Regions from separate parts of the Kitasatospora sp. NBC_01302 genome, predicted to be linked through region 2. Evidence: riboswitches for the same ligand, from Rfam matches in the RefSeq annotation. Region 2 holds a riboswitch; each other region holds the start of a gene.

Region 1 (9,572 bases), 2.4 Mb from region 2:
GTAGACCAGCCCGGGACGGACCGCGCCGAGTCCGCCGACGTCGCGCAGGTTGCGCAGACCGGGTATCGCCAGGAGCCGGGATGCGCTCAGGTGTTCATCCATGGCACCGCACGGTAGCGGTGATGCCGGGTCAGCGCGAGAACGTAGCGGCGCCGCCCGTCCCCCGGGGCCCGCACGGTGCGCAGCTCGCTGTGCACGCCCCGGCGGCCGAGCTCCTCGCGCAGCAGCGGCAGCCGCGGGCTGCGCCGGCTCAGCGCGTCGTGCAGCGGGTGGACCAGCACCTCGGCCTGCGGGGCGGTGACCCGCACCAGCTCCAGCAGCGCGGCCAACTGGTCGGCCGCGGAGAAGCGTTCGGGGTAGGCGAAGAGCAGGTAGGAGCTGAGTGTCAGGGCGAAGGTGCCGTCGGCGAAGGGCAGCCGCGGCAGCGCGGCGGCCAGGTAGTCGCCGGGGTGGGCGGCCCGGTCGGCGGCGAAGAGCCGGCGGGCCCGGTCCCAGCTGCGCAGGTACTTCTCGTACGGCAGGTGGCGCGGGCCGAGGTAGCGGGCGGGTGCGGCGGGCATCGCGCGGGCCATCGTCCACCGGGCGGCCTCGGCGCCGGCCAGCAGCTCGGTGCCCGGCACGGCGTAGGCGGGGTCGACGGCCAGCACCCGGCAGCCGAGCACGCGGGCCTCGGCGACCACGCCGGCCGCACCGCCCGGGCAGTCCAGCACCGGGCCGGGCAGCGCGCGCAGGGCCGCCCGGGTCAGGCCGAAGAAGCCGCAGTACTCGTCCAGCGGCCGGGAGGTGACCAGCATGGACTCACCTGAACACGCCGCCGCCCACCGCGCACCCGGGGGTGTGCGGTGGGCGGAACGGGCCGCCGGTCGGCCGGTCAGCCGCGCAGCAGCAGCCAGGCGGCGCCGCGCGAGACGTTGGTCAGCAGGTGGGTCAGCCGGGCGGTGAGGAAGATCAGCAGGATGCCGACCAGCGAGACGCCGGCCACCTGCCAGAGGTGCGAGAGGTAGTAGTCGTGCTGCACACCGTGCACCGAGTAGGTGAACAGCCGCAGGCCGGGCCAGCTGGTGTAGGCCGGGAAGACCCAGTTGTAGGCCGGCAGCAGCGCCATCGCGAGCCCGACGGCCCACAGGGTGACGGACAGCACGAAGCAGAAGACGTGCCAGGGGAACATCACCACGTGGTGGAGGACGGCCTTCCAGCCCGCCGGGTCGCGCAGCTGGCGGGTGACCACGCTCCACGCCCCGCCCCCGGCCGGGCGCACCGCGCGCGGCGCCCGCAGCCGCAGGCCCAGCTGCCCGGCCACCCGGGCGCGCTCCAGGGCGCCCAGCGCGCGGGCACCGGCCAGCAGCAGCGCGAGCAGCGGCAGGCCGAGGAAGGTCATCGCGGTGCCCGCACCGACGGCGAACATCGGCACGGTCCAGGCGAAGCCGATGATCGCGGTGAAGAGCGAGGTGAGGATGTAGCCGAGCTCGCGGTAGGTCTCCCGGGCGAACGGACCGCGCCAGAAGTACGGCACCTCGAAGGCGTCGTCGTGCCGCCGCTCGGCGGCGTCGTCCGGGCCGGCTGCGGCGTCGAAGGAGGCGAACGGGGCGGCGGTCGTCGTCATGCCGACCACTCTGCCGGGCGGGGCACCCCTGCCGGTAGGCGGCTGCCCGGCGAACCCGGGGTGGGGTTAACCCCACCCTCGTGCCGCCACCGCCCGGCCCGACGGGTGCGAAGATCGGGACATGGACCTGGACGACCTGCGGCTCGCACCCCGACCGCACACCGCTGAGCTGCTGCGATGGGCCGAGGAGCAGGGGCTAGCGCCGGCGCCCGAGGCGGCGGTGACGGCGGTGCTGACGCTGCTCGAACTGGGCGACGCCCAGCTGCACGACGGCTTCCCCGAGCTGACCTCCCCGCTGCTCCAGGAGCTGCTCTACGAGCGGCTGCACCTGTACGTCCAGCCGGTGCCCGAGCAGCCGCCGCACGCCTACGGCGACGCGGTGCGGCTGCTGATCGACCACCAGCGGGCGGCGAAGCGGCTCAACGCCAAGCGGCAGCAGCGGCTGCACGAGGAGGCCGAGTGGCAGGGCGAGCTGCTGGCCGGACTGCTGCGCCAGCCGCACCTGCTGACCTGGCCCCGGCTCTACACCCTGCTGCTGCGCGAGGCCGGCGTCGACACCGCCGACCCGGCGGCGGTCCGGGCCTGGCTGGAGGGTTTCCGGGCGCTGGCCGAGCCCGAGCGGATCGCCGCCTTCGCCGCGCTCGCGGAGCTGGAGCAGCCCGAGGGCGAGGAGGGCTGGACCGAGGGCGTGCTGCTGTCGATCGGGATGGCCACCGACGGGGCGCGGCTGCTGGTGGAGAACCGCCTGATGCAGCGCAGCTACCGCAACCTGGCCGGGCTCACGGCGCTGGGCCTGCCGATGCCGGCCGAACTCGCGGGCGACTTCCCGGCCTTCGAGGCGGCCGTGCAGGCCGAGGCGCTGCGGCTGCTCGGCGAGTGGACCGTGCCCGGGCTGCCGGAGCTGCTGCTGACGGAGTACCAGGACCTCGCGCCGGAGCCGGGCGCGGCCGAGGTGGACGGCTACATCGTGCGGCGCGGGCTGGTGGACCTGCCGGACATCGGGCTCTGGGCGGGCGAGGCGGCGCCGGAGCAGTAGCACCCCGGCCGCCGCGGTGTCGCGGGGCCGGGTGCCGCTGCCGGTGCGGTCGCGGGCGGTGCCGCGGCCGGGCGGTGGCGCGGTCAGACGGTGGCGCCGTGGGCGGCCAGCCAGGCGGCCGGGTCGACCGGGGCGCCACCGCCCGGGCGGACCTCCAGGTGCAGGCGCGGGCCGATCGGGGCCGCGCCCGGCAGCAGGCTCGGCGAGGCGCCGGTCGCGCCGACCGTGCCGAGCACCGTGCCGGGGGCGACCTCGCCCGCGGTCACCGCGATCGAGGCCAGGTGGCAGTACCAGAGCTCGGTGCCGTCCGGCAGGGTCTGGACGACCCGGTAGCCGTAGGCGCCGGACCAGCCGGCCGAGCTGACGGTGCCGCCGGCGACCGCGCCGACCGGGGTGCCGGCGGCGGCGGCGAAGTCCAGGCCGGTCCGCAGCTGGGCCCAGGGCGAACCGGACGGGGCCACGGTGTACTTGGCCAGCGGCAGGCGGGCGGTGACCGGGGCGGCCGCGGCCTCGGCCTGCGCGGCGGCGGCCTGCGCGGCAGCGGCCTGCGCGGCAGCGGCTTCCGCGGCGGACCGGGCGGCGGCGGCCTGCGCGGCGGCGTGCTCCTGCTCGGCCTGGGCGGCAGCCTGGGCGCGGGCGGTGGCCTCGGCCTGCGCCGCGGCCTCGGCCTGGGCGGCGCGCTTGGCGGCGGCCTCGTTGGCGGCCTCCAGCCGGGCGGCCTCCTCGGCGGCGGTGCGCTGGTCGGCCTGCTGCTGGATCCGGGCGGCGAGCGCGAGGCCGGGGTCGGCGGCGCCGTCGGACTGAGCCGCGGCCTGCTGGTCGGGAGCGGTGAGCGTGGTGGCGGGCGCCGGCACCGGGGTGGTGGCGGCAGCCGCGGCGGTGGCCGACAGGCCGGTGGCGCCGAGTGCGGCGGCCATCGCGGTGACGACCGTGGGGGCACTGCCCAGCCGGAGGCCGGCGGAGTTGGCACCGGCGCGCGCCTGGCGGGGCACCTTGGGCCGGGCGGTGTCCGCCGTCGCGTCGGGGTGGTCGAGCAGGCCGGTGGTGCCCGATTCCGTGTGGCTCTCCGGGGAGTGCGACAACGCCACGGGGGCGCGCTCCTTTCCTTCCCTCGCGCCTACCGGGTTAGCTGACGGGTTCGGAGCAGGAAGGTCTCCTACGGTCCGACCTGGACCGCAACGGCCCAGGACGATCCGATTCACCCCAAGGAACGGTGGTTCCCCGGCTCCCGGCCCAACCCGAAGGCCAGGTCCGTGGATTAGGCGACGGCGCACGGTGCCGTTTCGGGTACGGCGTTGCCGACCGCGCTGCGTTATCAAACGTTAATCCCAGGAGCGCGCGATTCCAAGCCGCTCCGGTCGAACGGGCACATTCCCCGGGCGTCATGCTCCCGTCATGCCGAGAACCGCCCGGGCCCGATCTGAGTAGTCGTACTCAGGTGCGCAGCACGGCAGTTGGCCATCCTTCAGGTATGACTTCCACGGTTCAACCACGGACCACGTCCGCTTATTACGTGCAGGCGATCCTCTCCTTCGCCCTCTCCGCCGGCGGCCTCGCGGTGGGTATCGCCTACCTGCCCATCAGCTCCTGGATGCGGGCTTTCCTCGCGCTCGGCCTGCTCTACGCACTGACCTCCGCGTTCACCCTCGCCAAGGTGGTCCGGGACCGCCAGGAGGCCGGCGAGATCGTCACCCGGGTCGACCAGGCCCGGCTGGAGAAGCTGCTCGCCGAGCACGATCCGTTCCGGGCCGAGGGGCTGTAGGGCCTGCCCGGCGCAGCTGTGCGGAAGGGGTTGACGGCTATGGCTATTAGCCATAGCTTTGTGGGTGTCGGCAAGCCGCCGGCACCCACCGTTCGCCAGGCCAGGAGGCCGCCATGAACGCCACCACCGCCCCGCAGACCCAGTTCCTCCAGCTCCCCGGCGGCACCATCGCCTTCGACGACACGCTCGGCGCCGACAGCCGCGGCACCTCCGGCGAGGACAGCACCCCGGTGGTGCTGCTGCCCGGCATGCTGGAGCCGCGCGCCAGCTTCCGCCACCTGCGCCCGCTGCTGCTCGCCGCGGGGCAGCGCGTGATCACCATGGACCTGCGCGGCCTCGGCGAGTCCTCGTCCGCCTGGGACGACTACTCCCCCGCCGCGATCGCCGGGGACGTCGTCGCGCTGCTGGACCACCTGGGCATCGAGCGGGCCGTCCTGGTCGGCCACTCCTACACCGGCGCCACCGTGCTCAAGGCCGCCACCACCGCCCCCGAGAAGGTGGCCGGGATCGTCCTGCTGAACGCCTTCGTCGAGCAGCCCGAGGCCGGGGCGCTGAAGCGGGCGCTGGTCCACGTGATGGGCAGCGCGGTGATCGCCTTCCCGAAGTTCTGGGGCTTCTACCTCGACAAGGTCGCCTTCCCCACCACCAAGCCCGCCGACCACGGCGAGTACATCGCCCGCCAGGTGCGGGCGGCGCGCACCCCCGGCCGCAAGCGGACCACCCGCGGCTACGTCCGGGGCAACTCCGCGCCGGTCGGCTGGACCGAGGGCGTGCGCTGCCCGGCCCTGGTCGTGATGGGCGCCAAGGACCCCGACTTCACCGATCCGGAGCTGGTGGCGGACCGCCAGGCGGCGGCGCTCAAGGCCCGTAAGGTGATGATCGACGGCGCCGGGCACTACTCGATGACGGACCACCCCGAGGCCACCGCCGCCGCCCTGCTCCCCTTCTTCACCGAGGTTGCCTGATGCCCCGCGCCGGACTGACCCCCGACCTCGTCGTCGACCACGCGCTCGGCCTGATCGACGACCAGGGCCCCGAGGCCCTGACCCTGGCGGGCGTCGCACTGCGGGCCAAGGTCGCCGCCCCCTCGCTCTACAAGCACGTGCCCGGCGGCCTGGGCGGGCTGCGCCGGCTGGTCGCGATCAGGGTCACCGCCGACCTGGCGGCCCGGCTCCGGCAGGCGACCGAGGGGCTGCGCGGGGATGCGGCGGTCGACGCGCTGCTGCGGGCGTACCACGGCTACGCGATCGAGTACCCGCACCGCTACGCCGCCCTGCCGCAGAGCCCCTCCGGCACCGACCCGGAGCTGATCGACGCGGCCACCGCGCTGGTCGGCGCGATCTTCCGGGTGCTGGAGGACTACGGAATCGCGGAGTCCGAGGCGGTGCACGCGACCCGCACCGTGCGCGCCCTCGCGCACGGCTTCGCCTCGCTGACCATCGCCGGCGCCTTCCAGCTGCGCGAGGACCTGGGGGTGACCCAGCAGCGGCTGATCGGGCTGCTGACCAGCGGGCTGCGGTCCTGGCCGGACGGGGCCTGAGGCAACGGCTGGTCAAACTCTGGTCAACCCTGTCGCTGAACCTCTGGTCAGACTATGGACTGATCGGATAGCACTAGGGAAAAGGGACTAAAGTCCCAGCCGGTACGCATTCGGACAGGGATCGAGACCGATTCGTCGCCGAACGAAGGTCAGACTGAGCCCCGCCCGGGTAGCAGCAAGCCGAGGCGTACCACCCGCGAGTCCGCTCGCGGCTCACCCGCGAAGGACGAGGGCCCATGACGCAGCCGACCACCGCCCACCGCGCGGCCCTCGGGAGCTCCCCCGCCGCGTTCCCCGCCCAGCGCACCGCCGCCGTGCCCCCGCGTCCCTCCGGTCGCCCGGCGAGCGTCCGCTCGGCCGGCCTGACCCGCCTGGCCGCGATGCGCCGGGGCCTGGCGATCGTGTGCGGCGTGCGCTCGATGAGCAGCGTGCCGGCCCGGCCGCAGCCCGGCTACGGGGAGTCGGACGGGCAGTAGCGGCCCCCGGTCGTCCATACGGGCAGCGGCCCGGCCCGCCCGGCCGCCCAGCCGCCCGGCCGCCCGGCGCTCAGGCGAGCGCCTCGGGCTCGGGATCCTGGCGTTCCTCGGTGAGGTGCCAGTACAGATCGCGCACGCCCGGCTCCAGCGACATCCGGGTGATCAACTGCTCCATCGCGCGGGCCGGATCCCCGGCGACCGCGACCGTGGCGCGCAGCTTGGTGGTGTGCTCGTCCTCGCGCCGGGCGCGCAGCCCGGTGGGGGTCAGCCCGGCCGTGGTCATGGCCTGCAGCAGCAGCGCGCGCAGCTGCGTCTCCGACTTGCGGTCGCAGAGCAGGTGGATGCTGGCCCGTACGCCCTCGACGTCCGGGTCGTCCTGCGGCACCCGGTCGAGCAGCCGGCCCGCCGGGCGCAGGGTCAGGTGGACCGCCAGCACCCCGAGGGTGCCCAGCAGCGCGAAGAGCAGGTTCCCGGAGGCCGCCAGCACCCCGACCGCCGCCGAACACCAGAGCGTGGCCGCGGTGTTCAGGCCGCGCACGCTGGCGCCGTCGCGCAGGATCACCCCGCCGCCGAGGAAGCCGATGCCGGAGACCACGTAGGAGGCGACCCGGGTGGTGGAGCCGGGGTCCAGCACCGAGGCGCTGTACAGCACGAAGAGGGTGGCCCCCGCGGCGACCAGCGCGTTGGTGCGCAGGCCCGCCATCCGGGCCCGCCACTGACGCTCCACCCCGATCAGCGCGCCGCAGCCGACGCCGACGGCGAGCCGGGTGACGAAGTCCAGGGTGCTCAGGGTGGCGGCCACGGCCGCACTCTACGACGCGCGGCGGTACGGGTGGGGGACCCCGCACCGCCGCCCGGGCGAACAGCCGGTGGCCGGCCGTCGCCGGTGGTCAGCCCTTGGGGGCCGGGCTCATCCGGGTGCTGACCGCGATCCGGTTCCACGCGTTGATGGTGGCGATGACCGAGATCAGCTGGGCCAGCTCGGCCTCGTCGAACTGCGCGGCGGCCTCCTGGTAGACCGCGTCCGGCACGTGGCCCTCGGTCAGCAGGGTGACCGCCTCGGTCAGCGCCAGCGCGGCCCGCTCGCGGGCGGTGTAGTACGGGGTCTCCCGCCACGCGGCCAGCGCGTAGATGCGGTGCTCCTCCTCGCCGGCCTTGCGGGCGTCGGTGGTGTGCATGTCGATGCAGAACGCGCAGCCGTTGATCAACGAGGCGCGGATCTTGACCAGTTCGGCCAGCGCTGGGTCAAGTCCGGTGTGCGCGGCGCCGGTGAGCTGGAGCATGGCCTGGTAGACGCCGCCGGCGGCCTGGGGGAAGGCCAGGCGCGGGGCGGGAGCCGGAACGGTCTGCTGGTGGAGCGCGGTAGTCATGCGAACCACCCTAGGGACTCCCGGGCGGTGAACAGGCCTGCGACACGGGTGCTTTGAGCACCACTCAGCCGCGGTGCGCGCCGAGCCAGAAGAGCAGGTAGAGGAAGGCCGCGAAGCCGTGTGCGGCGGCCAGGTAGATGCAGACGCGGATCAGCACCCGGCGGTCGGTGCGCTTGCCGCCGTCGGTGGTCGGGGCGTAGTGGGGGCGGGGCTGCTGGATGGCCATCGGTCGAACTCCTTGTCCGAAACGTGCCGGGGGTGTCGGGGTCTGCCTCGGTGCAGGCGGGCGGTCAGTGCGGCCGGGCGGTCAGTGCGGCCGGGTCGGGACCGGCAGGCACAGCTCGCTGGCCGGGCTCTGCACCAGGGTGTGGACGAAGAGCAGTTCCACGCCCTCGCTGCCCTCCGCGGCGAGCTGGTGCGGGGTGAGCGAGTCGAACTGGGCGCTGTCGCCGGGCTCCAGGACGTAGCCGGTCTGCCCGAGGGTCAGCCGCAGCCGGCCCTGGATCACGTGCAGCCACTCCTCGCCGGCATGCACCCGGACCACCGCGTCCTGCAGGCCCGGCGGGATGTGCACCCGCAGCGCCTGCATCGCCAGGCCCGCCACGCCGGCCCGCCGGTAGCCCCAGCCGCCGGCGCGGCCCGGGGCGATCTCGCCGCCGCGCACCACGGGGTCGGCGGCGGCGGTCTGCTCGCCCAGCAGACCGGCCACGGTGGCACCGTAGAGCCGGGCCAGCGAGAGCAGCACCGGCAGCGAGGGCTGGCGGCGGCCGGTCTCCAGCCGGGACAGATACGCTGGGGAGAGCCCGGCCCGGGCGGCAGCGGCCTCCAGGGTGAGGCGACCGGCCAACCGGTGCTCGCGCAGGCGGGCACCGAGTCCGGGCAGTTCGCCCTCGTCCGGGGCCGGCTCGCCCTGCGGTTCGGTGGTCATGGGACCAGTCCACACCTGCTGTGCCGCAGAGGCAACAAATGTGCCTCAGAGGCAAAAAACGCCGAGCCGCCGCCCCGACCGAAGTCGGGGCGGCGGCTCGTCCGTTGTCGCCCGGCCGTTCCCGTCCGGCTACTCCGCGGCCAGGTGCTCCGCTCCGGACAGCACGGCCCCGATCTGCGGGCCGGCCTGGGAGGTCCGGCGGGCCGGCTCGCGCCCGGGCGGCTGGACCGGCCGCTCGCCGCTGACCGGCTTCCCGGTGGGCCGGCGCACCGGTGCGCCGACCTCCACCCAGAGGAACTCGCCGTCGTGCTGGAGGCGCAGCTTGTCGCCCTCGCGCAGCGTGTAGGTCGTCTCCTCGTGGGTGATCTCCACCCGCAGCAGGTGGTGGCGCACCCGCATCGAGAAGCCCAGCCGGGTCAGGCCCGCGGGCAGCCGGGGCCGGAAGCCGACCACCTCACCGTAGTCCCGCAGGCCGCCGAACCCGGCCACCAGCGCGATGCAGGCCCCGGCCAGCGAGGCCATGTGCAGCCCGTCGCGGGTGTTGCCGCCCAGGTCGTGCAGGTCCATCAGGGCGGCCTCGGCGGTGTAGTCGTAGGCCAGGTCGAGCTGGCCCACCTCGGCCGCCATCACGGCCTGGGTGCAGGCCGAGAGCGAGGAGTCGCGCACCGTCAGGCGCTCGTAGTAGGCGAAGTTGCGCGCCTTCTGCTCCGCGGTGAAGGCGTCGCCGCGGATCTGCATGGCGAGCACCAGGTCGGCCTGCTTGACCACCTGCTTGCGGTACAGGTCGAAGTACGGGTAGTGCAGCAGCAGCGGGTACTTCTCCTGCGGGGTGTTCTCGAAGTCCCAGAGCTGGTGCA
Region 2 (9,572 bases):
GGGGCCAGGCCGCACCGCGGGGAGTAGCCGCCACGGCGAGCGGCAGCCGCGGGGAGTCGTCGGCCCCGTCCCGACGGGCGCCGAAGATCCACCGGTGCCGGCATCGAGGCATGGGAGCCACCGCACCGCGACCCGACGACACGGCGCCGTCGGTCCACCCGGACCGGCGGCGCCGACTGCTGCTCGGCGGCTGCTCGCTGGCCGCGCTGATCGGCCTCTCCTTCCTGTGGGCCGCCACGATCCCGCGCTGGTGGGCCCAGCAGGTGGGCGACAGCGTGCACGGCCGGCTCTCCAGCGGACTGCTCTTCGGCCTGCTCACCGGCGTCACCTGCACCCTGCTGCCGCTCCTGGTGGCCTGGTTCGGGCTGCGCCGGAGCCGGTCCTGGAAGGTCTCGGTGGCCTGGGTGGCCTGGGTGGCGGTCGCCCTGGTCCTCGCGCTGCCGAAGCTGTGGACGCTGGGCGTGGTGGTCGGCGACGGCAGCGGCGCGCACGCGGGACAGCGGACGATGGACGTGAACGCGCCCTGGTTCCGCGGGGCCAGCCTGATCGGCGCGCTGATCGGCGCGGCGATCTTCGTCGCGCTGCTCCGGTTCACCCGGCGCCGGCAGCCGAAGGCGCAGTGACGCCGGTTCACCGCACGGCCGAGGGCCGCCTCCCGGAGAGTGGAGAGGCGGCCCTCGGTGCTGTCCAGCGGCTGCTCAGCGCTGTGTCACCAGGTTCAGACCCGGCCGGCGAAGTCCGGGGCGTAGTTGGCGATGGTCTCGTACTTCACGCCCGCGCTCGGGTTGGCGGCCTCGACGAACTGGCCGTTGCCGACGTAGATGGCGACGTGGTAGACGCCCGAGTTCTGGCCGTTGTTCGACCAGAACAGCAGGTCGCCCGGCTGCAGGCTGTTCATCGACACCGGGGTGCTGGCGGCGGCCTGGTCGGCGGCCACCCGCGGGATGGAGATGCCCGCCGAGGCCATCGCGGCCTGGGTCAGGCCGGAGCAGTCCCAGCCACCGTTGCCGGTGCCGCCGTAGATGTAGGCCTGACCGACCTTCGACTCCGCGAAGGCGACGGCGGTGGCCATCGCGCCGGAGGCGGGCGCCGGGGTGGCGGCGGTGGTGGAGGCGGTGGTCTGGGCGTTGACGGCCGGCGCCGGGGTGCTGGCGGCCGGGGCGCTGTCGCTGCTCGGGGCGGCGCTGGCCGAGCCGCCCAGGCTCAGCTGCTGGCCCGGGTAGAGCGTGTCAGGACCGGCGGTCAGGACCGACTTGTTGAGCTCGTACAGCTTCTGCCAGCCGCCGGCCACGTGGTGGCTCTGCGCGATGGTGGAGAGCCAGTCGCCGCGCGCCACGGTGTAGGTCTGGCCGCCGGAGTTCTTGGTGCCGTTCCACTGGTGGTTCCAGTGGCCCTGGCTGCCGCTCTGCGAGGACTGCGAGGACTGCGGGGCGCTCTGGGCCGGGGCGCTCGGCTGGGCCGGGGCGCTGGTGGCGGGGGCGCCGGGGTTCACGGCGGCGGGGGCGCCGCCCTGGGTCAGGCCCGCCTGGACGGAGCAGACCGGCCAGGCGCCGGGGCCCTGGTCGGCGAGGACCTTCTCGGCGACGGCGATCTGCTGGTCCTTGGTGGCCTGGTCGGCCTGCGGGGCGTACTGGGTGCCGCCGTAGGCGGCCCAGGTGGAGGCGCTGAACTGCAGGCCGCCGTAGTAGCCGTTGCCGGTGTTGATGCTCCAGTCGCCGCTGCTCTCGCACTGGGCGACCTTGTCCCAGGTGGAGACGGGCGCCGCGGAGGCGGTGGTGGCCGTGATGCACGGCAGGGCGAGGCCGAGACCGAGCAGGCCGGTGGCGGCGATCGCTCGGCGAGCGGTGCGGGACGGACGGGTCGTGCCAGTGGTGGGCAGCATGAAGACGCGTTCCTCTCCTACGCCTACGAGGTGAGCTGTCGGATTCGGACTGGAGTTGCCCGGCCGCGCTGCTGCGCGGCTTCACCCCTAGCTCCGGTCACTCGGTCCGAAGACCGGGTGCCGGGGCGGCTTACCTGGTTCCCCCGCTCCTGCCGTGGTGCGTTTTCGCGCTGCCAGCGCATCCGGTGGCAGGACTCGGCGTCCGGCTGTGCTGGGTCCGTGTGACCACGAACGGGGAGCACGTTAGACAGAGATAAGTTGAATCCGCAAACAGCTGTGATGGCCGTCACAGGCCCACCATGGAACCTTCAAGATCGCCCCGGCGGCGGACCTGAGAGGGCGTCGGGGGAGGGGTCCGGCCGGGGCGTGCAATGTGCCTGCGGGAAACGGGATGTGCCGTGGGCTCAGGGTTGGTGATGCTGATGGGCTGTCCGTTTTCGGCCTTGGTGATCAAGGGGGTGGCCGATCGGACCGGAGCGCCCTGACCGGCTGTCGGCGGGGCGAACGGCCCGGTCCGGCGCACTGGTCGACATCGACCGAATGTCCGATTTACCCCTTCTGTCATCGCGTCAGCTCGCGACGCCGACCAATCGGTCGGCGGGGTGGTCCTGTCCACCACTTCCCGACTGGACACTGAATCGTCACCAATTCACCACATGTGCGCCATCGGCCCGTCAACGGACCTCCGGGGCGCCCTGACCGACCGGCCGACGAACCGTGCTCCGGACATGCCGATGGCCCCGCTCCTGGGCGGGAGCGGGGCCATCAGCGGGCCGGCAGGGCCGTTGGTCAGGGGGTCACTCGCCGGCGACGGGCTCCTCGGTGAGCAGCTCCTCGGTCGGCAGCGGCTCGGCCACCGGCTCGGGCAGCGCGGCCAGGTAGGCCGAGGCGATCAGCTGACCGAGGGTCGGGTAGGCGCCGAGTGCGGCCGCGCTCGGACAGCCGGTCTCCTCGCACGCCGCGAGCAGCAGGTCCTCGGGGGCCTCGGGGCCGATCACCAGCGGGGCCAGCGCCGGGCGCTGGGAGCCGGTGGCCCGCAGGTGCTCGACGGCACCGGCCACCGCGCCGGGCACGTCCAGGGCCGCGGCCACCACGGGCACCGCCAGGCGGGCGGCGAGCAGCACGCCGGTGATCCCGGCCGCCGCCGCGGCGTCCTCGCCGCCGACCGTGGTGAGCACCACGCCGTCGGCGGCGGTGGCGATCGCGAACAGCCGCGCGCGGTCGGCGCGGGCCAGGCCGGCCTCGGAGAGGCGCACGTGGACGGCCTCGGCGAGCAGCGGGTGGGGGCCGAGCACGTCGGTCACCTGGGCGCCGGTCCGCGCGGCCAGGGCGTGCAGCTCCGTCAGGTAGCCGTGCGGGCCGGGCAGCAGCGGCACCAGCACCGGGGCCGGCATTCCGGCCGCCAGTGCGCCGGCGACCAGGCTCTCGACCGTGTCGACCTGCTGGACCGCCGGGGCCGGGCTCGCCTCGGCCGCCTGCTCGGCGGCCTCGGCCTCGGTGCCGGCCGCCGCGCCGGTGTCGGCGGCGCCGGAGTCGACGTCAGCATCGGCCGCGGCGGAGGCGGTGGCGCCGGCCTCGGGCGCCGGGGACGGCGCGGTGGGCAGCCAGCCGGCCGCCGCCAGGATTCCGGGCTGCTCGCCGCGGAGGATCGAGAGCAGTTCGTCCACCACCGCGACCGCCTGCGGCGTCGCCTCGGCCGGGACGGCGAGCACGAGGGCCGGGGCGCCGACCGGCAGCTCAGGCCGTTCGGGTCGACGATGGCGCCCCCGCGCGCGGGAGCCTGGCGTGCGGACGGGTAGTGGCGCGCCCGGGATGGCTGCAGTGCTCATGGCGGAGATCGTAGGACATGCGCCGGACCATCCGGCATTCGGCTGCCGTTACCGCACGTCTGTCGCATATCCACCGGAATATCAGCAGCCGCCGCCTGGCCGGTGCGCCCGGTCGGCGGGCGGGCATTTCCGGGTAATCACTGACAAATCGCCAGCCCACTTCGATCAATGTGACGGAGTGTGAGGAATCGGCTGCGAAGTTGATCAATCGAACCCCCGTGTCAATGGTCGAACCGGTCAGCCTCTCCGGCCGTCCTTCAGACGCGGGGTCACGGTCAGTCTGCTGATTTGCTGTCATATGTCCGGATCGGGACATCCGATGGGCCCGCCAGGAGGCGGTTTGGTCACCTCCCGTACAGGCGGCTGCACGCGCAAAATCACATGCCGATGCACGTGCATTAGCGTTATCATTACGAGTAGTAAGGCATCCGCCCTGCCCGTACGAGCCGGAGGCGGCCGGCGGCCGGATCGGTTGGGCGCCGAGCAGTACGAGCACTCCAGGCTCTTGGGAGATTTCTATGCACCACACGTACAACGGCATGGCTGCTGCGGACCTCGATGGCGTGGTCTGGCAGAAGAGTCAGCACAGCAACTCCAAGGGGAACTGCGTGGAGTTCGCCGCCCTTCCGGACGGCGCGGTCGCGATGCGCAACTCACGCTTCCCGGACGGCCCGGCGCTCATCTACACCCGCGACGAGATAGCGGCGATGCTGCTGGGTGCCAAGGACGGGGAGTTCGACCACCTGGTGGCCTGAGTGGCCGATCGGGCCGGGTGGGGCAGGCTGGTTCGCGCCGTCGTGGGAGCAGGGGCCGCGACGGCGTTCGGCGTTGCGCTGCTGGGGAGTTGGCGCACGGCTGAAGGCGTGCGGCCGCAGTGGTGCCGAGGGGGAGCCGGTGTGGTGATCCGTTCCGGCGGGGCGTCGTGGACAGGCGGGACCCCGGGGCGGTGTTCGACCCCGGGGCGGCCGGTCGGCGCGTCCTGCGGGGTCCTAGGCGGAGCGGCGGTGGCGTCCGGCCGTCGTGGCCGGGGCTGATATGGAGTCAGCGATCGCGCTGGCGAGGTCGACTGACGGTCCGTCGGCCTGGAAGACCGCCCAGACCACCTTGCCGGAGCCGGAGGCCAGCGGGTGCCAGCCCCAGGAGTGGCTGAAGGAGTCCACCAGGTGCAGCCCGCGCCCCGACTCGGCGACGAAGTCCGCCTCCCGGGTGACCGGTCCGGCGATGCTCGGATCACTGACGGCACACACCAGTTGGGAACCCCGGTGGACCAGGCTGATCCGGATCGGCAGCCGTCCCTCGGCCGGCTGTCCCTCGGTGCAGCGTCCGGCGCCCGGCTGGGCCGGGATCGCGGAGAGGCCACCGGGACAGCCCTTGGCGCCCGGCAGGCTCGCCGCGGTGGGCTCGCCGATCGCGTGCCGGAGTGCGTTGGTCACCAACTCCGAGGCCACCAGGGCCACATCGTCGAAGAGATCGCCGAGTCCCCAGCGCTGCAGAGTGGTTCTGGTGAAGTCGCGGGCAGTCTTCACCGCGTCATAGCGGGGAGCGAGGGTACACGTCACGACGTCAGGATCGACGGCCAGGGCCGCACCGGTGCCCATGAAGAGCTCCTCCCATAAGGGGGCAGACACGGCTGGACCCGGCGGGGTCATGCCGGTCACCTCCGACTCGCTCGGCCGCTTCGTCCTCGCCCCGACCCGGCGTGCACGGTCGACAACGAAGCCCGCGGGGAATGTCCAGGGGCGTGCAACTGCACGTGCACCATCGTGCTCTGCGCTCACGGCAGATGCAAGAGTCGATTCACGTGCAGTCGCACTATTGGCATATGCAGACACCGGATGCACGTGCAGCGGAACGTGCCAATGGACGTGCTGATGGACGTGCCGATGCAAAATTGATAGATCCTTCTGCCACTACAGGCACTGTGAGCGGCCAAGTGATGGCAGACTGTGCGCTGTTTTCCCGACGCGGAGGTTCCCACGGCATGACCACAGTGCAGCCAGGCGGCGGATCCATGGTGCGCCGGATCCTCCTGGGCTCCCAGCTGCGCCGACTGCGCGAGAGCCGCAACATCACGCGCGAGGACGCGGGCTACGCCATCCGCGCCTCCGAGTCCAAGATCAGTCGCATGGAGCTGGGTCGGGTCAGCTTCAAGGAGCGCGACGTCGCGGATCTGCTGAGCCTCTACGGGGTGACCGACGGGGAGGAGCGCGAGTCGCTGCTCGGCCTGGTCCGGGAGGCCAACAAGTCCGGCTGGTGGCACAGTTTCAGCGACGTGCTGCCGGGCTGGTTCCAGACCTACGTGGGCCTGGAGGAGGCCGCCTCGCTCATCCGCACCTACGAGGTGCAGTTCATCCCCGGCCTGCTGCAGTCCGAGGAGTACGCCAGGGCGGTCTTCGGGCAGAGCCGGCCAGTGCTGAGCGACGAGGAGATCGAGCGCCTGGTCGGCCTGCGGCTGCGCCGCCAGAAGCTCCTGACGGAGGGTCAGGGGCCGCGCCTGTGGGCCGTGATCGACGAGGCGGCGCTGCGCCGTCCGGTCGGCGGCCCCAAGGTGATGCGCGGTCAGCTGCAGTACCTGATCGACGTCGCCGAGCAGCCCAACGTGGTGATCCAGGTGATGCCGTTCCGGTTCGGCGCGCACGCCGGCGAGAGCGGCGCCTTCAGCATCCTGCGCTTTCCTGAACAGGACCTGGCCGACGTGGTCTACCTGGAGCAACTGACCAGCGCGCTCTACCTGGACAAGCGCGACGACGTCGACGCCTACGTGCAGGTGATGGAGCGGCTGTGCGTGGACAGTCTCACCCCCGAGAAGACGGTCGAGCTGCTCGCCTCGATCCTCGCCGAGAACTAGTGCCGCGTCAGGCAACCTTCGCCCCGTCGCGACGCCCGGCACGCACTCTCGCCGCACCGGCCGAAAGCCCAAGTACGTCCAGTACGAGGACTTCCGGCCGGCACGCCGACAGCACGCACCGGACGCCGCTCCTTGACGGGCAAAGGCTGCCTGACGCGGCACCAGGGTCCGTCTGACAAGCCCCGGGGCCTGTTCGGCCGCTCCTGCCGGGCGCTACTCCGAGGCCTCGTGCGGCTGCCAGTGCGGCTGCGCGGGTGCCTGCGGCTGCGGCGGGCAGCCCAGCTCCCAGGCCAGCGAGTAGCGGGCGAACAGGGCGGCCCGGATCGGCGGCAGCGGGGTCTGCGCCCCGGGCAGCAGGACGCCGATGCAGCCGCCCATCAACGCGCTGCGCAGGACGGCGTGTTCGGCGATCGGATCGCCCGCCCCCCAGTCCGCCAGCACCTCGCGCAGGATGGTGCCCAGCTGCTGCTGCTCGGGGTCCTGCACGAAGCCGCCGATGTCCGGGTCGAGGATCAGCGCCAGGTGCGAGCGCATCACCCGCGGGTGGTTCAGGGCGAGGTGGAGCACCGCGTCGATCGCCGTGGCCAGCCGGTGCTGCGGTGAGGCGCCGGACGGCAGTGCCTCCAGCGCGGCGGCCAGCTCCAGGTGCATCAGGCGGTGGGTGGCCGACTGCATCAGGAGTCGTTTGCCGTCGAAGTAGTACGACACCAGGCCGCGGGCGAGCCCGGCCCGCTCGGCGATGTCGGCCAGCGTGGTGGCGGCGTATCCGTGCTGGTCGACCAGTTCCACGGTGGCTCGCATCAGCCGTCGCCGGGAGCGCAGCCGCATCTCCTCGTTGACCGATTCCCCGCGAGGTGCCATCGTGTCAGCTCCGTACTTTGGTTGGCTCTCGGTCAATATACGTGGCCAGGAGCGGCCCAGGCATACGTCCGAGGCGAAGGCGGACGTCGGCCGGGGTACGGAAACCCAGGTGCGGGTCTCACCAGAACGGGGGACTGGTGAGACCGGCACCACCGCGCGGCGAGGGCTCGGCGCGCGGTGGCTGGTCAGCAGGCTGCCGACCGGTGGAGACCGGTCGGCAGCCGCCGCATGTCCAGGTCTTGGTGATCAGACCTTCTCGGTCAGCGTCCGGCCAGCGCCCGCCTCGGCGTTGACCCGACCGTAATCGTAGTCCGGCACGGCGGGCGGGGTGACGGTGCGTCGGCGGTCCAGCACCGCGCCGCTCGCGGTGACCACCAGGCTGATCAGTGCGACCCCGGTGACCAGCAGCAATCCCGGTCGGTAGCCGTCCAGTTGGGCCTGCGGGCTGGTCCCGCCGTGGCTGCCCGCGGTGATCACCGCGGTGGTGACGGCCAGCACCAGCGCGTTGCCGATCTGCATGGCGGTGTTGACCAGGCCGGAGGCCAGCCCCTGCTCCTCGTCGGCCACGCCGTTGGTGGCGGCGATGTTGGCGGAGGGGTAGAAGAGCGCGAAGCCGATGCCCAGCAGCACCATGGTCGGCAGCACCAGGGCGGCGAAGGTGCTGTGGGTGTCCAGCCGCAGGAAGAGCGCGTAGCCGATCACCATCGCCAGGCTGCCGAGCGGCAGCAGCCGGCCGGTGCCGTAGCGGTCCACGATGGCGCCCATCCTGGTGGAGGAGAGGGCGACCAGCGCGCCGGCCGGCAGCAGTGCGAAGCCCATCTCCAGAGCCGACCAGCCGAGCAGTCGCTGCAGGTAGAGCGCCACGATGAACTGGAAGCCCGCGTAGGAGCCCATCAGCACGAAGGCCGCCACATTGGCCCGTGCGACGTTGCCGTTGCGGAAGATCCCGAGCCGTACCAGCGGGTGCGCGGCGCGCTGCTCGATCAGCAGGAAGGCCGCGCCGAGCACGACCACCGCGAGCAGCGAGCCGATGGTGCGCAGGCTCGCCCAGCCGGCCCCCTGGGCCTCGGTGACGGTGAAGACCAGCAGCAGCAGCGAAGCGGTGCCGGTGATCGCGCCGGCCACGTCGTAGCCGCCCTCGGAGCGCTCGTGCGGGTGCTTGGGCAGCAGCTTCAGCGCGAACACCAGCGCGATCAGTGCGACCGGGACGGGCATCAGGAAGGTCCAGCGCCAGCCCACCGAGGTGAGCAGGCCGCTGATCACCAGGCCGAGCGAGTAGCCGCTGGCCCCGCAGGTGGTGAAGATCGACAGCGCCTTGTTGCGGGCCGGGCCCTCGGGGAAGGTGGTGGTGATGATCGACAGGGCGGCGGGCGCGGTGAACGCGGCGCTGGCGCCCTTAAGGAAGCGGGCGGCGATCAGCAGCCCGCCGTCGCTGACCACGCCGCCCAGCAGCGAGGCGGCGGCGAAGACCGCGAGCGCGATCAGGAAGACCCGGCGGCGGCCCAGCAGGTCGGCGGCCCGGCCGCCGAGCAGCAACAGACCGCCGTAGCCCAGCACGTAGCCGGAGACCACCCACTGCAGTGCCGACGTGGAGAGCTTGAGGCTGGAGCCGATGGACGGCAGGGCGACGCCGACCATCGAGACGTCCAGGGCGTCCAGGAAGAGGGCGGCACAGAGAACGATCAGGGCGCCCCAGAGCTGGGGGCTCCATTGGAGCTGGTCGGACGGACGGTCAGATGTCTGGACAGTGCTGGCTGTTGGCGCACGGTGGCCTGCGGAGGTCATGGCCCAAACAGTACATGCATGTGCATTCAATGCAAGTAAATATAATGTGAACTCATATAGTGCTCATGCATGTGGTAGCATGCGGGTGTGTCAGTACAAGACCCGGCCGAGACGGCCGCCCTGGTCTCCGAGTGGCGTGACCTGCTGGCCCGTCATGCGGCGACAGCCTGTGCCCTGGACCGTGAGCTGGGCGAGCACTTCGGGCTCTGCATGAGCGACTTCGAGGTGCTGGAGCGCCTGGCCGAGGCCGCCGACCTGCTGCGGGTGCAGGAGCTGGCCGAGAAGGTCCATCTGAGCCAGAGTGCGCTCTCCCGCCTCATCGGCCGCCTGGAGAAGGCCGGCCTGGTCGAGCGGACCATGTGCGACC
Region 3 (9,572 bases), 6.1 Mb from region 2:
GGAATCGGCGAGCTGGACGTGATGGAGTCGGTCAACGGCGCCGGCTCGGTCTTCGGCACCATGCACTGCGGCACCGCCCAGGGCGGGCCCTGCCAGGAGCCGCAGGGCCTGGGCTCGGGTGAACAGCCCTGCCCCGCCTGCCAGGGCGGCTTCCACACCTACGCGGTCGAGGTGGACTTCTCCACCAGCCCCGAGCAGGTGCGCTGGTACCTGGACGGCAAGGAGTACCACCGGGTCACGGCGGCCCAGATGGACCCGGCGACCTGGGACAAGGCCGTGCACCACGGGCTGTTCCTGATCCTGGACGTCGCGGTCGGCGGCGGCCTGCCCGCCGCGTTCGGCGGCTCGGTGTCACCGGCCACCGAGCCGGGGCACCCGATGCGGGTGAAGTACGTCTCGGTTGCCACCCGGCCCTGACGGTGCGCCGGACGGCACGGCACGGCCCGCTGACACCTGGTCAGCGGGCCGTGTCGGCTCGGCATCAGAAGTTGATCATGTGCCCGGACAGGCCGTGGATGGCCTCCTTGACCGCCTCGCCCAGCGTCGGGTGGGCGTGCACGTTGCGGGCCACCTCGTGCACCGTCAGGTCCCACTGCTGCGCCAGCGTCAGCTCGGGCAGCAGCTCGGTGACCTCGGGGCCGATCAGGTGGGCGCCCAGCAGCTCGCCGTACTTGGCGTCGCTGATCACCTTGACGAAGCCGATCGGGTGGCCCAGGCCGTGCGCCTTGCCGTTCGCGGTGAACGGGAACTTGGCGACCTTGACGTCGTGGCCCAGGTCACGGGCCTGCGCCTCGGTGTAGCCGAAGCTGGCCACCTGCGGCTGGCAGTAGGTGGCGCGCGGGATCATCGCGAAGTCCACCTCCATGGTCTCCGCGCCGCCGATCGTCTCGGCCGCGATGACGGCCATCGCCTCGGCCGCGTGCGCCAGCATCAGCTTGGCCGTCACGTCGCCGATGGCGAAGACGTGCGGCACGTTGGTGCGGCCGCGCCCGTCCACCGCGATCGCGCCGCGCTCGGTCAGCGCCACGCCGGTGGCCTCCAGGCCGTAGCCCTGGACCCGGGGCGCGAAGCCGATCGCCTGGAGCACCTTGTCGGCCTCCAGCACCTCCTGCTGCCCGTTGCGGGTGACGGTCACCTTGACCTTGGCGTTCGGGTCGCTGTCGTCGATCGAGTCCACCCGGGTCGAGGTGAGGACCTGGATGCCGAGCTTCTTGTACTGCTTGGCCAGCTCGGCGGAGACGTCCGCGTCCTCCAGCGGGACCATCCGGTCCAGGAACTCCACGATCGTGACCTGCACGCCGTAGCTGTTCAGCACGTAGGCGAACTCGACGCCGATCGCGCCGGCGCCGGCGATGATGATGCTCTCGGGCAGCGTGTCGGTGAGGATCTGCTCCTCGTAGGTCACCACCCGGTCGCTGAGCGAGGTGCCCGGCAGCAGGCGGGTGGTCGCACCGGTGGCGATGATCACGTGGTCGAAGGTGACGGTGGCGAAGCCGCCCGCGCTCAGGGCCACCTGCAGGGTGTGGTCGTCGATGAAGGTGCCGCGACCGTCGTACTCGTCGATCGCGTTCTTCTTCATCAGGTAGTGGATGCCGGCCACCCGGCCGTCGGCCACCTTGCGGCTGCGCAGGTAGGCCTCGCGGTAGTCGAAGGTGACCTGGCCCTCGACCTTGATGCCGTAGGTCTTCGCCTCGCGGGTGAAGAGGGTGGCCAGCTCGGCGTTGCGCAGCAGTGCCTTGGAGGGGATGCAGCCGACGTTGAGGCAGACCCCGCCCCAGTACTTCTCCTCGATCACGGCCGCCTTCAGGCCGAGCTGGGCGGAACGGACGGCAGCGGTGTACCCGCCCGGGCCCGCTCCCAGGACGACGACGTCGTAATGCGTGGTGCTCATGATCCTCTTCCGGCATGGTCGGACAAGATGCTGACGCACCCGACTGTATTCCCACCCCTCGGCACCGGCCACGCCCGCCTGCCGCGCGAGCGCACGGCCGGTCTCCAGGGGGCCCGGAGCCGGCCCTAAGCGTCGAGGTGGGCGAGGAAGTCCAGCAGCTCGCGGTTCACCTCGGCGGGCCGCTCCTGCTGGGTCCAGTGGCCGCAGCCCGGGAGCGTGACGCTGCGGAACAGCCGGGGCAGGATGCTCGGCAGCGACCCGATCAGCTTGTCCACCCCGCGCAGCACGCCGACCATGTCGCGGTCGCCGATGACGTAGAGCGCGGGGACGGTGATGCCCAGGCCCCGGAAGGCCGCCATCAGCTCCTGGTTGCGGTCGATGTTGCGGTACCAGTTCAGCGGCCCGGTAAAGGCGTGCTCGCCGTGCCCGGCGTAGTCGGCGGCGAAGGCCTCGATGTCCTCCTCGGTGAGCCAGCCGGGCAGCTCCTTCGGCTCGGGCAGGGTGTCGAGCAGGGTGCTGCCCTCGGGGATGATCCACGGGCTGGGCTGCGCGGGGTTGTCGCCCGAGACGCCGAACAGCGTGGCGCGGAAGGTGGCCCGCAGGTCCCGCGCCAACTCGGCATCGGCGACACCCGGCTGCTGGAAGTAGTTCTGGTAGAAGCCGTCGCCGTAGACGTGCCGGGCAGCGGCCAGCGAGCCGATCCCGGCCGGCAGCCGCGGCGGCACGCTCAGGCCGGCGACCGCGCGCACCAGATCGGGCCGCAGCATCGCGCTGGCCCAGGCCACCGGCGCGCCCCAGTCGTGGCCGACCACCACGGCCTGCTCGGCCCCGAGCGCCTCGATCAGCCCGACCACGTCACCGACCAGGTGCGGCAGGGTGTAGGAGTCCACGTCCAGCGGCCGGTCACTGCGGGCGTAGCCGCGCTGGTCGGGCGCCACCACCCGGTAGCCCGCCGCGGCCAGCGGCGCGAACTGGTGGCGCCAGGAGTACCAGCTCTCCGGGAAGCCGTGCAGCAGCAGGACCAGCGGCCCCTCGCCCTGCTCGGCGACGTGCAGGCGGATGCCGTTGACCTCGACCTGGCTGTGCTTGACCGCATGGACCACGATGACTCCTCGGTAGGCGGGTGCGGCCTCAGCCTAGCCAGCCAACTGGGGCCTGTCCGGCGGATCTTGTCGGATCATCGGACAGGGACTCACGGCCAGAGCATCCCCCGGGTCCACTCCCCCGCGCCGGCCGGCCTGCGGTACGCCAGCCGCACATGGCGCCGGTCGCCCGCGCCCTGCCAGAACTCGACCTCCTCGGCCCGCACCGCGTACTGCGTGTAGCCCGCCGCGACGATCCCCTGATCCGCCGCCAGCTCGTGCTCCGCCGCCGCCCAGGCCGACCGGAACTGCGCCACCTCCGCCAGCGGTTCGCTCTGGCGCCCCACCAGCGAGGCCGCCCGCGACTTAAGGCTCAGCAGCCGGAACGTCCCCGCCGCCGCCCCCGCGTCCCCGGTCCGCACCGCGCCGCGCACCCGGACCTGGCGCCCGAGGGCCGGCCAGTACCAGGTCAGCGCCGCCCGCGGGTCGGCGGCCAGCTGGCGGCCCTTGGGGCTGTCGGTCTCGCCCCAGAACCACCACTCGCCCGCCGCCGGGTCCACGTCGCGCAGGGTCACGATCCGCGCGTCCGGGGTGCCGTCGAGCCCGGTCGTGCCGAGCGTGAGCACCTGCGCGTCCGGGACGCCGTCGCGCATCGCCGCCAGCAGCCAGCGGACGAACAGCTCCACCGGCTCCGCCGGCGCCTGCGCCGGCTCGAAGCCCGGCAGCTCGCGCGCCATCGGCGGCCGGTGGATCAGCAGCTCGCGCAGGGCCGTCAGGCGCTGTCCGGGTGTCTGTGCGTGCTCTTCCGTGGTCATGCCGCCACCTCTGCCAGGCCCTCGCCCGTGCCCTGCTCCGCCCAGGCCGCCAGCCGCCGGCGCGAGCGGAGCAGCACCGGCCGTCCGGTCAGCGGATCGGTGAACGCCAGCGTGGCCGCGAGCAGTTGCAGCGGCCTGCGAAAGTCGTCCGGCGCCGCCTCGGGCAGCACCTCGGGGTAGACCGGATCGCCGAGGATCGGCAGGCCGAGCCCGCTCATGTGCAGCCGCAGCTGGTGGGTCCGGCCGGTCAGCGGGGTCAGCCGGTAGCGGGCCAGGCCGCCGCGGTGCTCGATCAGCTCGATCCGGCTCTCGGCGTTCACCGGTCCGTCCTCCTCGCGGGCCGCGATCACCCCGCGCTCCTTGACGATCCGGCTGCGCACCGTGCGGGGCAGCGCCACCCGCGGGTCGTGGCGGGCGACGGCCTCGTACTCCTTGGTCACCAGGCGGTCCCGGAAGAGCGTCTGGTAGGCGCCGCGGGCCCGCGGATCGGCGACGAACATGACGAGGCCGGCCGTCAGCCGGTCCAGCCGGTGCGCGGGGCTGAGCTCGGGCAGGTCGAGCTCGTGGCGCAGCCGGGAGAGCGCCGTCTGCACCACGTGGCTGCCGCGCGGCGTGGTGGCCAGGAAGTGCGGCTTGTCGACCACCACCAGGTGCTCGTCGCGATGGATCACCTCCAGCTCGAAGGGCACCGGCACCTCGGGCGGCAGGTCACGGTGGAACCAGACGCTGGTGCCGGGGAGGTAGCGGCTGTCGGGGCCGACCGGTCCGTCCGCCCCGACGATCTCACCGGCCCGCAGCATCTGCGCCAGCCGGTCCGCCACCTCGTCCGGCAACCGGTGCGCCAGGTACTCGGCCACCGTCGCCCAGCGGCCCTCGGCCGGCAGCCGCACCCGGACCGGGTCCACGCCGTTCCGCTGCGGCAGGGGGGCGGGCACCGGCTTCGTCCTGCGTCTCATTCCGGCAAGCCTACGGCCCGCCGCGACCCCCGGGTGTTCCGCGCCGCCCGCCGGCCCGCGAAGATGGGTACCCCCGTCACGACCAGCCCGGGAGCCTGAGCAGGATGACCGACTTCCTCGTCATCGGTGAGTGCGTCGCGGACATCGTCCGCACCCCCGGCCGGCCCGATGTCACACACCCCGGCGGCAGCCCGGCCAACGTCGCCTACGGCCTGGGCCGGCTCGGGCACCCCACCGCGCTGCTCACCCAGCTGGGCACCGACGGGCTCGGCGAGCTGATCACCGCCCACCTGCGCTCGGCCGGCGTCGAGCTGCTCACCGACGGACGGCCGCCGGCCGCCACCCCGAGCGCGATCGTCACGCTGGACGACCGGGGGCGGGCCGACTACACCTTCGACATCCACTGGTCGCTCGCCCCCACGGCCCTGGCCGTCACGGCCCCGCACGTGCACTTCGGCTCGCTCGCCGCGCTGCTCGCACCCGGCGCCGAGGCCACCGCCGCCCTGGTGGCCGAGCTGCGCGCGGGCGCGACGGTCAGCTACGACCCGAACATCCGCCCGGCCCTGCTCGCCTCGCCCACCGAGGTGCGCGCCCGGGTGGAGCGCTGCGTGGCGCTCAGCGACCTGGTCAAGGCCAGCGACGAGGACCTCCACTGGCTCTACCCGGACCGCTCCCCCGAGCAGGCCGCCGCGCACTGGCTCACCCTCGGCCCGGCCCTGGTGCTGGTGACCAGGGGCGGCGCGGGCGCCCTCGCCGTCACCCGCGACGCGCGGGCCGAGGGGCCGGCCACGGCGGCCGAGGTGGTGGACACGGTCGGTGCCGGCGACTCCTTCATGTCCGCGACCCTGGACGCGCTCGCCGCCCGCGCCCTGCTCGGCGCCGCCGCCCGCGCTTCGCTGCGCAGCCTCACCGGGGCGACGCTGGCCGCCGTGCTGCGGCACGCCGGTGCGGCGGCGGCCGTCACGGTCTCCCGCGCCGGGGCCAATCCGCCCGACCACCGTGAGCTGGCCGCGGCGCTGTCCTGAGCACCGGTCAGGCCTTGCGGCCGACCCCCGCGTACATCCAGCGGGTGGTGGCCTCGGTGGCGGCGTCCGGGCGCCAGAGCGGCACGAATTCGACACCGGGCTCCAGCAGCTCCCAGCCGTCGAAGAGCCCGGTCACCTCCTCGCGACCGCGCAGCCGGATGCCCGAGGCGGTCTTGTCCCAGGTCTTGGCCACCTCGGCGGCGCGCTCGGGATTGCCCTCGTGGGTGCTGTGCGAGAGCAGCAGGTAGCTGCCCGGCGCCACCCGCTCGCGCACCTGGTCCACCGCGTGCCGCGCCTGCTCGTCGCTGACGAAGTGCAGCAGCGCCAGCAGCAGCACGGCCACCGGCTGCGAGAAGTCCACCAGGGTGCGCAGCTCCGGGCGTTCGAAGAGCTCGTCCAGCTCCCGGACGTCCCCGGTCAGCACCGTGGTGCTGCGGTTGTCGGCCAGCAGCGCGCGCCCGTGGGTGAGCACGATCGGGTCGTTGTCGACGTACACCACCCGGGCGTCGGGGGCGACGGTCTGCACCACCTCGTGCACGTTGCCGGGCGAGGGCAGGCCGGCGCCGATGTCGATGAACTGCCGGATGCCGGCCTCGGCTGCCAGCCGCACCGCCCGCCGCAGGAAGGCCCGGTTCTCGCGGGCCGCCGCGGGTATGTCCGCCGAGGCGCTGATCGCGTGCTCGGCCGCCTGACGGTCCGGCGGGAAGTTGTCCTTGCCGCCGAGCCAGTAGTCGTAGATGCGCGCGGGGTGCGGGCGGTCCGTCTGAAGCCGCGTCATGTCGCTGTCGTGTCCGGACTGGTGCACCGTCTCCCCCTCTGTTCCTGCGGCCCGTGGTCGCGCGGCCGGGGGCAGCATAGCGGGCCGCAGAATCCGGGCTGGTCGGCGGGGGTTCCCGGGCGTCGTTGCCGGGGACGCTCGAAGGGAGCCCGCCCCGCCCGCCGGCGGACCCGCTTATTGCCGAGCCATGCGGGGCGGGCGCCGGTAGGGTCGAGCGGTTCGACCTTCTCCAGCCCCCCAGCTGCGAATGTGAGATCAGATGACCTACCAGTCGGGCGAGTTGCCGATCAACCAGGCACGGGCCGACGAGTTGCCCATCCCTGCCGTGGCCGCGGACGAGCTGCTGCCCGAGACGCGCCGGGCCCTGCTGCACCGCCTCGCCGTCGGACAGGCACAGGGCCGGACGCCCTCGCTGGTCGGCCTGGTGGCGCGCGGCGGCCACCGGGTCTGGAGCGGTGGCCGGAGCATGATCGAGGGCCACGCGCCGGACGAGAACACGCAGTACCGGATCGGCTCGATCACCAAGTCCTTCGCCGCGGTGCTGGTGCTGCGCCTGCGCGACGAGGGCCTGCTCGACCTGGCCGATCCGCTGGAGCAGCACCTGCCGGGCACCTCGGCCGGGCGGGCCACGATCCGCGAACTGCTCAGCCACACGGCCGGGCTGGCCGCCGAGACGCCGGGCCCGTGGTGGGAGCGGACCGACGGCTCGCACCGCCCGGAGCTGGGCAACCTGCTGGAGGAGCAGCCGTTCCGCCACCCGGCCGGCGAGCGCCACCACTACTCCAACCCCGGCTACGCGCTGCTCGGCGCGCTGGTGGCCAAGGTGCGCCGGCTGCCGTGGGGCGAGGTGCTGCGCCAGGAGGTGCTCGATCCGCTCGGCCTGACCCGCACCACGCTGCTGCCGCAGGCCCCGCACGCGGGCGGGTTCGCCGTGCACCCGTGGGCGGACGTGATGCTCCCCGAGCCGCTCACCGACACCGGCCTGATGGCGCCGGCCGGGCAGCTCTGGTCCACCGCCGCCGACCTCGCCCGCTGGGCCTCCTTCCTGGCCGGCACGCTCCCGGGCGGCGCGGAGAAGGTCCTGGCCCCCGCCACGCTGGCCGAGATGCGCCGCCCCGCCGCCGGCCCGGACCGTGACGACTGGACCTCCTGCTTCGGACTGGGCCTGCAGCTGTCCCGGCAGGACGGGCGGCTGCTGGTCGGCCACGGCGGCTCGATGCCCGGCTTCCTGGCCGGCCTGTGGTTCAGCCCCGAGGACGACGTGGCGGCGATCACCCTCACCAATGTCACCGCCGGCTCCGGGCTCGGGACCGTGGCCCCCGACCTGATCCGGATCGTCGCCGAGCGCGAACCGCTGCTGCCCACCGCCTGGCGCCCGTTCACCGACGCCGATCCCGACCTGCTCGCGCTGACCGGCCCCTGGTACTGGGGACCCACCGCGCTGGCCCTGCACCTGCGGGCGGACCGGGCCCTGGAGCTCACCGCGCTGAGCGGCCCCGCCCGCACCTCCCGCTTCCTGCCCGAGCCGGACGGCAGCTGGGTCGGGCTCGACGGCTACTACGCGGGCGAGCCGCTGCGCGTGGTGCGCGCCGAGGACGGCTCGGTCAGCCACCTCGACGTGGCGGGCTTCGTGCTGACCCGCGGCGCCTACCAGCCGGCCGCGGTGGTGCCCGGCGACGTCGACCCGCAGGGGTGGCACGCGGGCTGACGCGGCGCTGGCGGGCTCGGCGTCGGCTGACGCGGCGCTGGCGGGCTGACTGGCTGACTGGCTGACGTGGCGCTGGCTGACGTGGCGCTGGCTGACGGAAATTCATATCACGGGGCGATAACGATGCGAATCGTTATCGCCCCTCCAGCTTCGGCATGAGACACCTCACATTGCCCTGCGACAGCGCCTCCTGGCTTGAGATGGGACCTTCGACCTGTCTACGGTGCATGCCGTTCGTCTCCACACGAACCCCGCTCCCCGGAACGCCGAATCCTGCCGCCGGATGGAACGGGCACTGTGCACTGAAGCACCACGGCAGGGGCGGGGGACCCAAGGTAAGTCGCCCCACCTGGAGCACGGCTCCGGGCGGGGCTTGGGGTGAAGCCGCGCATTGCGCGGCCGGGCAACTCCAGCCCGAATCCGACAGCTCACCTCGCAGGCGTGGGAGAGGAAACGCTTTTCATGCTGTCCGTCAACGGTCGCCCCAGCCTGCCCAGCCGCGCCGCCATCAAGCGCGCGATCGCCACCGCCGTCATCGTCGGCGCCGGCGCCGGTCTGCCCATGATCACCGCCGGTGGCGCCAGCGCCACGCCGATCCACTCCGGTTCGCACGGCCACGCCGCACAGCACCAGGCGGCCGCCGCCGCTCCGGCCGCCGCCTCCCAGGCCGCCGCCCCGGTCGCCCAGGCGCCCGCCGGCTACACCGTGCAGGACGGCGACTGGCTGTCCAAGATCGCCACCAGCCACAACGTGCAGGGCGGCTGGCAGAAGCTCTACGACCTGAACAAGTCGGTGCTCGTCAACGGTCCGGACGTGATCTACCCCGGCCAGCACCTCGCGCTCGGCGACGCCCAGGCCCAGGCCCCGGCGCAGACCCCCGCCCCGGCCCAGGCTCCGGCCGCCGCCCCGGCTCCGGCTGCCCCCGCCGCTCCGGCTGCCGCGGCCGCTCCGGCCACCCCGGCGCTGAGCGCCAACGCCAGCGTCGCCTCGCTGCAGGCGCTCGCCGCCTCGATCGTCCCGGCCGACCAGCTGGCGTCGTTCGACCAGATCATCACCCACGAGAGCGGCTGGAACGTCACCGCCACCAACCCGAGCTCCGGTGCCTACGGCCTGCCGCAGGCCCTGCCCGGCAACAAGATGGCCTCGGCCGGCTCGGACTGGGCGACCAACCCCGCCACCCAGATCAAGTGGGCGCTGCAGTACATGAACCAGACCTACGGCAGCCCGAACCAGGCCTGGGTCTTCTGGCAGGCCCACCAGGCGTACTGATCACCCCGGTGATCAACGGCCGCCGGCCCGCCCCCATCGGGCGGTAGC

What was found. A riboswitch is a leader RNA that binds a small molecule or an ion and turns the genes downstream of it on or off. The one in region 2 is predicted to bind cyclic di-AMP.
Region 1: it holds a riboswitch for cyclic di-AMP, as region 2 does, so the genes downstream of both, OG294_RS22050 (M23 family metallopeptidase) here and OG294_RS32690 (transglycosylase family protein) in region 2, are expected to answer to the same signal.
Region 3: it holds a riboswitch for cyclic di-AMP, as region 2 does, so the genes downstream of both, OG294_RS06115 (LysM peptidoglycan-binding domain-containing protein) here and OG294_RS32690 (transglycosylase family protein) in region 2, are expected to answer to the same signal.

Annotation. Positions count from the first base shown of each region.
Region 1 covers NZ_CP108404.1:5,068,680-5,078,251, reverse strand. Annotated here, with positions in the region: gene OG294_RS22070 (tyrosine-protein phosphatase) at 1-102, opposite strand, end outside; gene OG294_RS22065 (hypothetical protein) at 87-794, opposite strand; gene OG294_RS22060 (sensor domain-containing protein) at 872-1,603, opposite strand; gene OG294_RS22055 (hypothetical protein) at 1,725-2,639, shown strand; gene OG294_RS22050 (M23 family metallopeptidase) at 2,723-3,727, opposite strand; cyclic di-AMP (ydaO/yuaA leader) riboswitch at 3,739-3,914, opposite strand; gene OG294_RS22045 (YiaA/YiaB family inner membrane protein) at 4,111-4,401, shown strand; gene OG294_RS22040 (alpha/beta fold hydrolase) at 4,515-5,366, shown strand; gene OG294_RS22035 (TetR-like C-terminal domain-containing protein) at 5,366-5,941, shown strand; gene OG294_RS22030 (hypothetical protein) at 6,178-6,417, shown strand; gene OG294_RS22025 (MgtC/SapB family protein) at 6,488-7,219, opposite strand; gene OG294_RS22020 (carboxymuconolactone decarboxylase family protein) at 7,308-7,787, opposite strand; gene OG294_RS22015 (DUF6126 family protein) at 7,852-8,013, opposite strand; gene OG294_RS22010 (helix-turn-helix domain-containing protein) at 8,095-8,715, opposite strand; gene OG294_RS22005 (glycoside hydrolase family 65 protein) at 8,845-9,572, opposite strand, start outside.
Region 2 covers NZ_CP108404.1:7,454,967-7,464,538, forward strand. Annotated here, with positions in the region: gene OG294_RS32680 (LacI family DNA-binding transcriptional regulator) at 1-27, shown strand, start outside; gene OG294_RS32685 (hypothetical protein) at 111-623, shown strand; gene OG294_RS32690 (transglycosylase family protein) at 719-1,882, opposite strand; cyclic di-AMP (ydaO/yuaA leader) riboswitch at 1,890-2,054, opposite strand; gene OG294_RS32695 (hypothetical protein) at 2,680-3,711, opposite strand; gene OG294_RS32700 (DUF397 domain-containing protein) at 4,230-4,466, shown strand; gene OG294_RS32705 (ATP-binding protein) at 4,701-5,309, opposite strand; gene OG294_RS32710 (helix-turn-helix domain-containing protein) at 5,693-6,559, shown strand; gene OG294_RS32715 (TetR/AcrR family transcriptional regulator) at 6,773-7,420, opposite strand; gene OG294_RS32720 (MFS transporter) at 7,667-9,205, opposite strand; gene OG294_RS32725 (MarR family transcriptional regulator) at 9,293-9,572, shown strand, end outside.
Region 3 covers NZ_CP108404.1:1,352,696-1,362,267, forward strand. Annotated here, with positions in the region: gene OG294_RS06075 (SGNH hydrolase domain-containing protein) at 1-417, shown strand, start outside; gene lpdA (dihydrolipoyl dehydrogenase) at 482-1,891, opposite strand; gene OG294_RS06085 (alpha/beta fold hydrolase) at 2,017-2,994, opposite strand; gene OG294_RS06090 (pyridoxine/pyridoxamine 5'-phosphate oxidase) at 3,084-3,788, opposite strand; gene OG294_RS06095 (pseudouridine synthase) at 3,785-4,744, opposite strand; gene OG294_RS06100 (carbohydrate kinase family protein) at 4,849-5,769, shown strand; gene OG294_RS06105 (SAM-dependent methyltransferase) at 5,777-6,547, opposite strand; gene OG294_RS06110 (serine hydrolase domain-containing protein) at 6,807-8,255, shown strand; cyclic di-AMP (ydaO/yuaA leader) riboswitch at 8,587-8,712, shown strand; gene OG294_RS06115 (LysM peptidoglycan-binding domain-containing protein) at 8,718-9,524, shown strand.